Regions from separate parts of the Micromonospora sp. NPDC049301 genome, predicted to be linked through region 1. Evidence: riboswitches for the same ligand, from Rfam matches in the RefSeq annotation. Region 1 holds a riboswitch; each other region holds the start of a gene.

Region 1 (3,265 bases):
GACCACTACATCCTGGTTGCAGCGCGATCATGGCCGGTCCGGGCCGCCATCGTCACGGCCCGGGCGGCCGGCCGTCGCCCCCACGGCTTGTAGGTGGACAGCACCGTCGCGATGATCATCAGGCTGGTCGAGACCGCGGGCGCGATCACCAGGTCGGCGCGGTCCCGGGCGGGCAGTGCCGCGCCGAGCGCGCCGGCGTGCCGCAGGTTCGGGGTGAGCAGGAACAGCACGAGCCCGACCATCACCGTGGTGATCACCAGCTTGACCAGCACCCAGCGGTAGCGCAGCAGGCCCCACGGGGTGAGCAGCGCGCTGGCCACGCCGACCAGCCAGACCAGCACGCTCAGCGGCGCGAACAGCGTGGTGCCGACCAGCGCGGCGACCGGGTAGACGACGGCCGGGTCGGCGCCGCGCTGCGCCGCGACGCCGAGCGTGAGCAGCGTCAGGTCGGCGCCGAGCCAGCCGAGCGAGGTGACCAGGTGCAGGGTGAGCAGCGCCTTGCGGGCGGTGGGCGGGATCCGACGCATACCAGGATGCTGCCCGCCGTGGCCGCCCGAAACGTCCGACCGTCGGCGACATCCCGGGTACGCCCACCGACGTACGCCGGCCGGTGCCCCCACGTCAGGGGGCACCGGCCGGGTCGGGTCAGTACACCGACAGGTGCACGTGGTTGGTGTGGTCGCTGGACGGGTCGCCGCCCGCCCCGCTGTACGACTTCCACCCGCTGCTGGGCAGCCAGATCTGCCTGTACCAGATCACGTAGAGCACGGCGAGCCGGTCGGCGTTGCGGATGAAGTACGCGGCCAGGTTGTTGCCGTACGTCTTGTCACCGCCGGTGGCGTCCCCGCCGAAGCCGTTCTTCTGCGCGGCGAAGTCGCAGGCCCGGCCCTTCGGGTGTTCGCCGGAGCCGCCCGAGCGGTGGCAGGAGACGTACCGGGTGAAGCCCGCGGCCTTGGCCTGGTTGAGCGCGTGCAGGGTGCGCGGCGTGATGCACCCGGTGGCCGGAGTGGGGTCGTTGACGCTGCACGACTCGGACGGCCACGAGCCGTCGGAGTTGCGCGGCGCGGCCGTCGCGTTGGCGGTGGACGTGCCCCGGTTGGAGCCGGCGGCGGTCGGCCTCGGTGTGGTGGCCACGGTCAGCGCCCGTTCGGCCTGCTCCTTGCGCTTGGCCATCACCGTGACCTGCTTGCGCTGCTCACGGATCTCGCCGTCCAGGGCGACGCGGGTACGCGTGACCTCGTCCCTGGTGGCGATGAGGTCACGCAGGGCCCGGTCCTCGTTGGCGGCGACCGCGTCCAGCGTGACGGCCCGGTCCATGAAGCCCTCGGGCGTGCTGCTGCTGAGCAGCGCCGACACCGTGCCGAGCCGGCCGGTGCGGTAGGCCAGTCCGGCGATCTCGTCGACCTTGCCGCTGCGCGCCGCCAACTCGGTCTCGGTGGTCTTGAGTTGGGTGGCGAGCTGCTGCTGCCGTCGTACCGAGATGTCCAGTGCGCGCTTCGCGTCCAGGTATCCCTTGCTGGCGGCCTCCAGTTGGGCCCGCAGCGCCGGGGTGCCGCCCTCTTCGTCGCCATTGGGGGCCGCGGCGGCCCGCAGGCCGGTCGGGGGAGCGGCCGAGGCGGTGCCGGCGGGGATCGCGACGCCGAGGGCGAGCATCGCGACGATCAGGGCCGCCAGTCGGGCGGCGGGTGGTCGTGCTGGTACCACTACGCATGTCCTTCCGTCAGCCGCCGACCGGGTTAGCTGACGGGTTCGGGACGGAAGATCCCTACCGCTGACGCGGATGCACCCCAGGAACATGGTTCCCCGGTTCGCCCGCTCGGGCGATTAGGCGGCGGCCGCCACCGGCGCCGGGAGGGCGCCGCCGGGTGGTGGCCGGGACCGAGCCTACCGGTGCGGATGGGACCAGTGCAGCCGATGTGACGGACGGTGCGTGCGTCGTCACGGAAAATTGGGGCGAAGACGAGTAAAGCTCTTGAAACGCCGTTACCATTCCACCGAACCGCAGGCCCCGGGGGCTGCGCCTGGTTCGATCTGCAACGTCGCGTGCTCGATCCGGAAGTCCTCGTGCAGGGCGGTCCGCGCCGCGGTGAGCACCATGCCGACGTCCGCGCCGGGCGCCATGGTCAGGTGCGCGGAGGCCACCTCCATGCCCGAGGTGAGCGTCCAGACGTGCAGGTCGTGCACCTCGACCACGCCGGGCACCGCGGCCAGTCGGTCGTGCACGGCGGTCACCTGGAGGTGCTCCGGGGCGGCCTGCACCAGGATGCGGACCGCGGCCCGTCCCAACCGCCAGGTGCGCGGCAGGATGAACACGCCGATGGCGACCGCGACCAGTGGGTCGGCCCACCACCAGTCGGTGACCTGGATGAGCAGCGCCGCGCCGATCACGCCGAGCGAGCCGAGCAGGTCGCCGAGCACCTCCAGGTAGGCGCCCTGGAGGTTGATGCTCTCCCGGGCTCCCGCGCGGAGCAGGGCGAAGGCGCCCAGGTTCGCGAGCAGGCCGAGCACGGCCACGGCGAGCATCGGGCCGGCCAGCACCTCGTGCGGGTCGCCGAACCGGCCGATCGCCTCGATCACCACGTAGACCGCGACGCCGGAGAGCAGGACGGCGTTGGCCAGCGCGGCGAGCACCTCGAGTCGGTAGAGCCCGAACGTGCGTTGCGGGTCGCCCGTGGCCCGCCGCGTGGCGGTGATCGCGGCCAGCGCCATCCCGATGCCGAGCACGTCGGTGAACATGTGGCCGGCGTCGGAGAGCAGGGCCAGCGAGCCGGTGCGGAAGGCGGCCACCGCCTCGACCACCATCAGGCTGGCGAGCAGGCCGAACGCCGTCCAGAGCCGCCCCCGGTGCTGGTGCGCGGCGTTGGCCACCGCCCCGTGGTGGTGGTCATGACCTGCGCCCACGAAACCACCCTCCGCCGTCGGTCCGGACCCGGTCAAATGTATGCGCACATCGCTATGTATGCAAGTGTACGTCAGGTCACCGGGCGGGAGGGCCCAGCGCCGCAGGTCAGCCGGTCGGGTCGATCGTGGTGAGGCGCTGGGTGGCCCGCGAGAGCGCGACGTAGAGCGTGCGCACCCCGGCGCCCGGATCCGCCCGGATCTCGCTGGGAGCCACCAGCACCACCCCGTCGTACTCCATGCCCTTGGCCTCCAGGCTGGTCACCACCTGCAGGCGCGGCGCGCCCAGGGCGCCGAGCCAACCGGCGACCTCGTCGCGGCGGGGGACCGGCGCGATCACCCCGACCGTGCCCTCCACCTCGGCCAG
Region 2 (3,265 bases), on a different contig from region 1:
CCTTCTCCACCACGATCGCGCCGAATGCGCCGAAGGAGTGGGACCCGATCGCATTGCCGGCCCCGGTCTCGACCGACGAGAGATCCGCGCCGTCGTTGAAGTGGAACTCGCCCTCCACCGTCGCGGAGTACCGGTATGTGCCGCTGGCTCCGGGTGCCACCGTCGAGTCGGGGTTCGAGCCGGCCGCCGTCCCGTCCGACCCCTTGACGTCGTAGGCCAGTCCCTCCATGTGGATGGAGGCCGCGGGCGCCGCAGCAGGGTTGAAGTCGTTGTGTGGCCGGGTCCGCGCCGGCGCGAACCGGCGTGGTTCGGGCGTAACCGTGCCCGCTGCCGCCAACTGCTCGCCGGGCAGCAGGAAGATCGAGTTGTCCCGGACGAACGACGGTGCGGCCTCGTGGAGCCGGTTGGTGAACCGGATCGTCACGCAGTCGCCCCGGTGCGCGCGGAGCACCAGGGGCTCGATCAGATCCGCCTGGTGGAACGGATCGGCCGCCTGGGCGAACTCCTGACGGACCCTCCCGATGTTCTCGTCGAGAACGTACATCCGGCCTTCCGGCACCACGTCCCCGAAGCGGTTCAGGAAGATCGGGATGTTGATCAGCGAGACGTCGAAGGACCGTGCCGGCGCGCCCGCCACGCACGGACTGCCGGGATTCGTCGCCTTCGGTGGAAGGTCGGCCGCCATCGATGTGGACATCGCCCAGACCGCGCCGCCCGTCAGCGCCAGCCACGCGCCGGCGAGCAGTCCGCCGGCTAGGTACGTCCAGCGGCGTCTCCCCCTGGCTCGGACGACCACCGTCACCGCAACCACGCCCAACAGGGCGAGCTGGGTAACCTCCGCCATGCCTGTTTGCACCGTGCCTCCCTCGTCGACGGTGTGCGCGTCTGACCGCGGGAGAGCAACCTCCGGTATGTCTTGTAGATCCACGCCCCCGTGATCTATCGACGATGACCAATCTAGCCGCTGCGCAGCGGTATGTAAATGAATTACTACTCAGAGAGAATGCTCGTAGTCTTTTGCCGGCCGTCGCTGCGATCGGTCGACGGCGGCCGCGCCGCGAATTGGTACGGAGTGTCACGGCCCCCCCGGTTGCGGATTGGTAACGGCCGTCTCTACTCTGGTCATTCGTCGGGCCGACAGCAGCTCCGCCCACCCGGGCGGTAACGGACCGACACCGCCGAGTCGCTTCCGAGCGAGCCGGGGACCCAGGTTTTCCGGGGTGAATCCGCAGCCACTGCGGTAGGGCGTCCACCTTCCCGCCCGAACCCGTCAGCTAACCCGGTAGGCGGTCAGGAAGAAGGAGTACGGAACCCGGTGGCTCACCATGCCCCGCGGCCGTCGTCCGAGCGGTCGGCGTCAGCCGGCCCGACGTCGATCGTGCCGCGCCCACGCTGGTCCCGCTTCACCACCTCCCTCGCCGCACTGGTCGGCGTCGCCGTCGTCCTGACGGGCAGCGCCACGGCCGCCCACGCCGACCCGTCCGTCGCCGAGATCGAGCGCCAGATCGACGCCGACTGGAACAAGCTCGAACCGATCATCGAACGGCACAACGCCACCCGCGTCGACCTGGCCGCCAAGCGCAGGCAGGCTGACGCGCTGGCCGCCCGGATCGCCCCGCTGGAGCGCCAGGTCGACGCCGCGATGGACAAGGTCAGCTCCCTGGCCGTCCGCGCGTACAAGGGCGAGAACGTCTCCACCGTCAACGCCGTGCTGGGCAGCAGCTCGCCCAGCGAGGTGGTCGGGCAGCTCGAGATGCTCGACCGCTTCGCGCACGACCAGCAGCAGGACGTACGGCAGGTGTCCGACCTGCGCGACGAGCTGGCCCGGCAGAAGGCGCCCCTGGACGAGATGGTCGCCCAGCTGACCCGCACCGAGGCCCAGCTGGCGGCCAAGAAGAAGCAGATCAACGAGGAGATCGACCGGCTGCAGAAGCTGCGCCTCAAGGTGTACGGCAACGGTGGCGGCGGGCCGCTGCGTCCGGCGCCCTGCCCGGCCAGCTACCCCGGCGGCGGTGCCGGCGTGGCGGTCAAGTTCGCCTGCGCGCAGATCGGCAAGCCGTACGTGTGGGGCGCCGAGGGCCCGAACTCGTACGACTGCTCGGGGTTGATGCTCGCCGCCTGGGCCAAGGCCGGGGTGTCGCTGCCGCACAACGCCGCCCAGCAGAGCCGGGTGACCAAGGACGTGAGCAGGGCCGACCTGCGCCCCGGTGACCTGGTCTTCTACTACAGCGACATCCACCACGTCGGCATGTACGTCGGCGGCGGCTGGGTCGTGCACGCCTCGCAGGCCGGTCAACCGATCAAGATGAAGAAGGTCGACGACGGCCCGATCCACAGCTACGGCCGCCCGGGCTGATCCCGGACGACCGAGGGGGCCCGTCGCGATTCGTCGCGGCGGGCCCTCGTCGTCACGGCGTCAGCGGGTCGGCCAGGTGCGCCAGTGCTGCCAGGCGCGGCTCGGCGTCGGCCCCCGCTGGCCCTGGTAGCGCGACCCGTACACCACCGAGCCGTACGGGTGCTCGGCCGGCGAGGACAGCCGGAAGATGCAGAGCTGCCCGATCTTCATGCCCGGCCAGAGGGTGATCGGCAGGTTCGCCACGTTGGACAGCTCCAGCGTCACGTGCCCGGAGAAGCCCGGGTCGATGAAGCCGGCGGTGGAGTGCGTGAGCAGGCCGAGCCGGCCCAGGCTCGACTTGCCCTCCAGCCGGCCGGCGAGCTGGTCGCCGAGCGAGATCACCTCCAGCGTCGAGGCGAGCACGAACTCCCCCGGATGCAGCACGAACGGCTCGCCGTCGGGCACCTCGACGGCCGAGGTGAGGTCGTCCTGCTGCATGGCCGGGTCGATGTGGGTGTAGAGGTGGTTGTTGAAGACCCGGAACAGCCGGTCGAGTCGTACGTCGATGCTGGACGGTTGGACCAGGGTGGGCTCGAACGGCTCCAGGCCCAGCGTGCCGGCCTTGATCTCGGAGACCAGGTCGCGGTCGGAGAGCAGCATCCGACCACCATAGCGGCGTCGGCCGCGCGGGCAGGATTCGGTGCCGGTGACCAGCGCGTCGAGGTCGCTGCTCGTACATTTGTTCGATAGAATGCCCGCATGGCTTCCTGGTCCGATTTCGCCGCCGACGAGCCCCGACTCGCCGACGGGATCCGCGTTCTCCTCCAGCAGTACGGGCCGGGCTTCGGCTACCTGGCCACGGTCCGCGCCGACGGCGGGCCCCGGGTCCATCCGGTCTCCCCGGTCATCACCGATGAGGGCCTCTTCTGC
Region 3 (3,265 bases), on a different contig from region 1:
CCTCTCCCGTTGTCGACCCTGCCCTCGGGGCTCCGCCCGATGACCGCCCGGGGCCAACGTATGAAATCTATATCACGCATATCTTGACGCATCTTGTGGTGCGTGTGACCGTGGAGCCCGAGCCAGCGCTCGTCGCCGGCCCCCGTGAAGAGCCGGTTGAGCAGGTCAAAAGCGTGGAGACGAGGTGCGGGATGAGCAATCCCGGTACACCCGGCGGGCAGCCGGGTCCGCAGCGGACCACGGACCCGGTGCCGGCCGATCCGGCCCAGGCGTACGCCGAACTGGCTGCCGGCAACCGCCGCTTCGTCAGCGGCGCCCCGCGCCACCCCAACCAGGATGCCGGGCACCGGGCCGCGGTGGCGGACGGGCAGCACCCGTTCGCGGTGATCGTCGGCTGCTCCGACTCCCGGTTGGCCGCTGAGATCATCTTCGACCGTGGGCTGGGTGACCTGTTCGTGGTCCGCACCGCCGGGCACACCGCAGGCCCCGAGGTGCTGGGCAGCGTGGAGTACGCGGTGACCGTGCTGGGCACCCCGCTGGTGGTGGTGCTCGGTCACGACTCGTGCGGCGCGGTGCAGGCGACCCGCGAGGCGGTCACCACCGGCGCCCAGCCCCTGGGGCACCTCCGCGCCGTCGTCGACGCCGTGCTGCCGAGCCTGCGCCGTGCCGAGGCCGAGGGGGTCGACGACATCGACGGCATCGTCGACATCCACATCGCACAGACCGTCGAGACGCTGCTCGGACAGTCTCCCGTGCTGGCCGCTGCGGTGGCGCAGGGGCGGTGCGCGGTGGTGGGGGTGTCGTACCGGCTCGCCGCCGGAGCCGTGCGTCCGGTGGCCGCCGTGCCGGCCGCGACGGTCGCCGGCGCGGCCGGCGCCAGCATCCCGGTCGCGCCCGCCACCTGACACACGGCGAGGGCCGTCCCGCCTGACGCGGAACGGCCCTCGACGCGGAGCACGCAGGTCAGAGCAGCGACATGTGCACGTGGTCGGTGTGGTTCGACGGCCCGCTGTACGACTTCCAGCCGGTCGCCGGGAACCAGATCTGCCGGTTCCAGATCACGTAGTAGATGCCGAGCCGGTCGGCGTTGCGGATGAGGAACGCGGCGACGTTGTTGCCGTACGTCCGGGTGTCCTCGTTGTGCCACGGGCTGAAGCCGCTCTTCTGCAACGACCAGTCACAGGCGCGGCCCTTCGGGTGCTCCCACGGGCCGCCGGAGCGGTAGCAGCCGACGAACCGGTTGAAGCCGGCTCGCTTGACCTCCTTGTACGCGTGCAGGGTGCGCGGGGTGACGCAGCCCGAGGTGGTCGGGTCATCCTCACTGCACGACTCGGACTTCCAGTCACCGTCGGCGGTCCGTCCGGGGCCGAGCCGGGCGACCGGCGAGGTGGCCGACACCAGCCCACCGGTGAAGCCCTTCCCACCGACCAGCGCGAGCGCCTTGTCCGCGTCGCGCTTCTCCTTCGCCATCAGGGCGGTCTGCTTCTGCTGCTCGCGGACCTCCGCGTCGAGGGCAAGCTTGGCCTGCTCGGCGCGAGCCTTCACCGCGTTGACCTCGGCGAGCTTCTTCTCGTTGACCATGTTCATCTCGTCGAGCGCGGCGGCGCGCTGGACGAACGAGTCGGGGGCGTCACTCTCCAGCAGCATCGCCATCGGGCCGATCCGGCCGGTGCGGTACGACTGGGCGGCGATCTGCCCGACCTGTGGGGCGAGTGCGTCCAGGTCGGCCTTGGCCCGGTCGACCTCCAGCGCCAGCTGCAGCTGCTTCTTCTTGGACTTGTCCAGCCTGGACTTGGCGGCGGAGTAGTCGCGGTTGGTCTTCTCGATGACGTCGTTGAGCAGCTTGGGCTCGCCGTCCTCCTCGTGCCCGGACGGTGTGGGGGTCGTCGGGGCGGCCTGTGCCGGGAGGGGTCCGGCGAGCACGGTCAGTGCGGCGATCACGGCCACCACGGGTGTCAACCAGCGGCGTAGGGGTGCCGTCACAATGTTCCCTTCCGTCGACCGCCGACCGGGTTAGCTGACGGGTTCGGGGCGGAAGTGGCCCCTACCGCTGTCGCGGATTCACCCCACGTACCTGGGTTCCCGGCTCGCCGGTTGGCGATTGGGCGGTGGTACCGCAGACGCTGCTTCGCGCCTTCGGCGGTAACCGGCAGCGAGGTTACCCGAGAGTCCACCGGCTGAGCTACGCCCGGATGCCGACTAAAAGTGTCATTTCGCCATGGCGCTGAGTGACCAGTGACGTGGTTCTCAGGGCGGACGCCCCACCTGGTCACGCTGAGGAGTGTCACCATGCCGTATCCGTGCTCCTGTTCGGCTCTGGCCACCGGTCGGTGGCGGTGGACGAGGGGGTGGTCCGCGCCGGGTCGGGCGATGTGGGGTCGTGTCGATCCGTGCGCGGGGAAATCAGGGCGGCCAGTGCCTCGGCCCGGTCGGGCTGGGGTCGCGGGGCGGGCGCGTCCTCGGCGTGCGCGGGGCCCTGCCGGCCGGCTGCGGTCACCATCGCGGCCAGCCCGGTGGTCAGCGGTACGGCGGCGATCAGACCGAGCGTCGCCACCGCGCTGCGGACGATCTCCTGCGCGAGGAACTCGCTGGTCAGGATCTGCCCGATCGGCCGCGAGTCGGCGGTGAGCAGGAGCAGCAGCGGCAACGAGGCGCCCGCGTACGCCAGCACGATGGTGTTGACGGTGGAGGCGATGTGCGCCCGGCCGACCCGGGTCGCCGCCCGGTAGAGCTGCAGCCGGCTCAGCCCGGGGTTGGCGTTGGCCAGCTCGGTCACGGTGGCCGCCTGGGTGACCGTCACGTCGTCGAGCACACCGAGCGAGCCGATGATGATCCCGGCGAGCAGCAGGCCGTGCAGGTCCACGTCGGCCTGGAACATCGACAGGGTGGTGGCGTCCTCGCTGCCGAAGCCCGTGAGGTGGGTGGCGGCGGTGGCGATGGTGGCGAGCACGCCGGTGAGCACCAGGCTGCCGAGGGTGCCGAGCACCGCCACCGAGGTCTGCGCGGTGACCCCGTGCGTCAGGTAGAGCACCACGAACATGATCAGCGCGGCGCCGACCACCGCCACCAGCAGCGGGGACCGGCCCGCCCCGATGCCGGGCAGCACGAAGGTGAGCAGGATGGCGAAGCTGGCGGCCAACCCGGCCAGGGCGGCCAGGCCCCGCCAACGGCCGAACGCGACGATCGCGGCCGCGAAGATCACCGCCAGCCACAGCAGCGGTGCGGCGCGCTGGTGTTCGGCGATGTTCCAGCTGCTGGCGGCGGG

What was found. A riboswitch is a leader RNA that binds a small molecule or an ion and turns the genes downstream of it on or off. The one in region 1 is predicted to bind cyclic di-AMP.
Region 2: linked by a shared signal. The riboswitch ahead of AB0K07_RS01410 (NlpC/P60 family protein) and the one ahead of AB0K07_RS17735 (hypothetical protein) in region 1 are both predicted to bind cyclic di-AMP.
Region 3: linked by a shared signal. The riboswitch ahead of AB0K07_RS03680 (hypothetical protein) and the one ahead of AB0K07_RS17735 (hypothetical protein) in region 1 are both predicted to bind cyclic di-AMP.

What each region holds. Positions count from the first base shown of each region.
Region 1 is NZ_JBFAQO010000005.1:414,479-417,743, reverse strand. Features, by position in the region: gene AB0K07_RS17740 (hypothetical protein) at 6-527, opposite strand; gene AB0K07_RS17735 (hypothetical protein) at 646-1,653, opposite strand; cyclic di-AMP (ydaO/yuaA leader) riboswitch at 1,710-1,841, opposite strand; gene AB0K07_RS17730 (cation diffusion facilitator family transporter) at 1,984-2,901, opposite strand; gene AB0K07_RS17725 (AAA family ATPase) at 3,008-3,265, opposite strand, start outside.
Region 2 is NZ_JBFAQO010000001.1:296,957-300,221, forward strand. Features, by position in the region: gene AB0K07_RS01405 (hypothetical protein) at 1-844, opposite strand, end outside; cyclic di-AMP (ydaO/yuaA leader) riboswitch at 1,167-1,303, shown strand; gene AB0K07_RS01410 (NlpC/P60 family protein) at 1,379-2,356, shown strand; gene dcd (dCTP deaminase) at 2,417-2,995, opposite strand; gene AB0K07_RS01420 (pyridoxamine 5'-phosphate oxidase family protein) at 3,095-3,265, shown strand, end outside.
Region 3 is NZ_JBFAQO010000001.1:772,980-776,244, forward strand. Features, by position in the region: gene AB0K07_RS03675 (carbonic anhydrase) at 192-905, shown strand; gene AB0K07_RS03680 (hypothetical protein) at 964-1,983, opposite strand; cyclic di-AMP (ydaO/yuaA leader) riboswitch at 1,988-2,118, opposite strand; gene AB0K07_RS03685 (YibE/F family protein) at 2,285-3,265, opposite strand, start outside.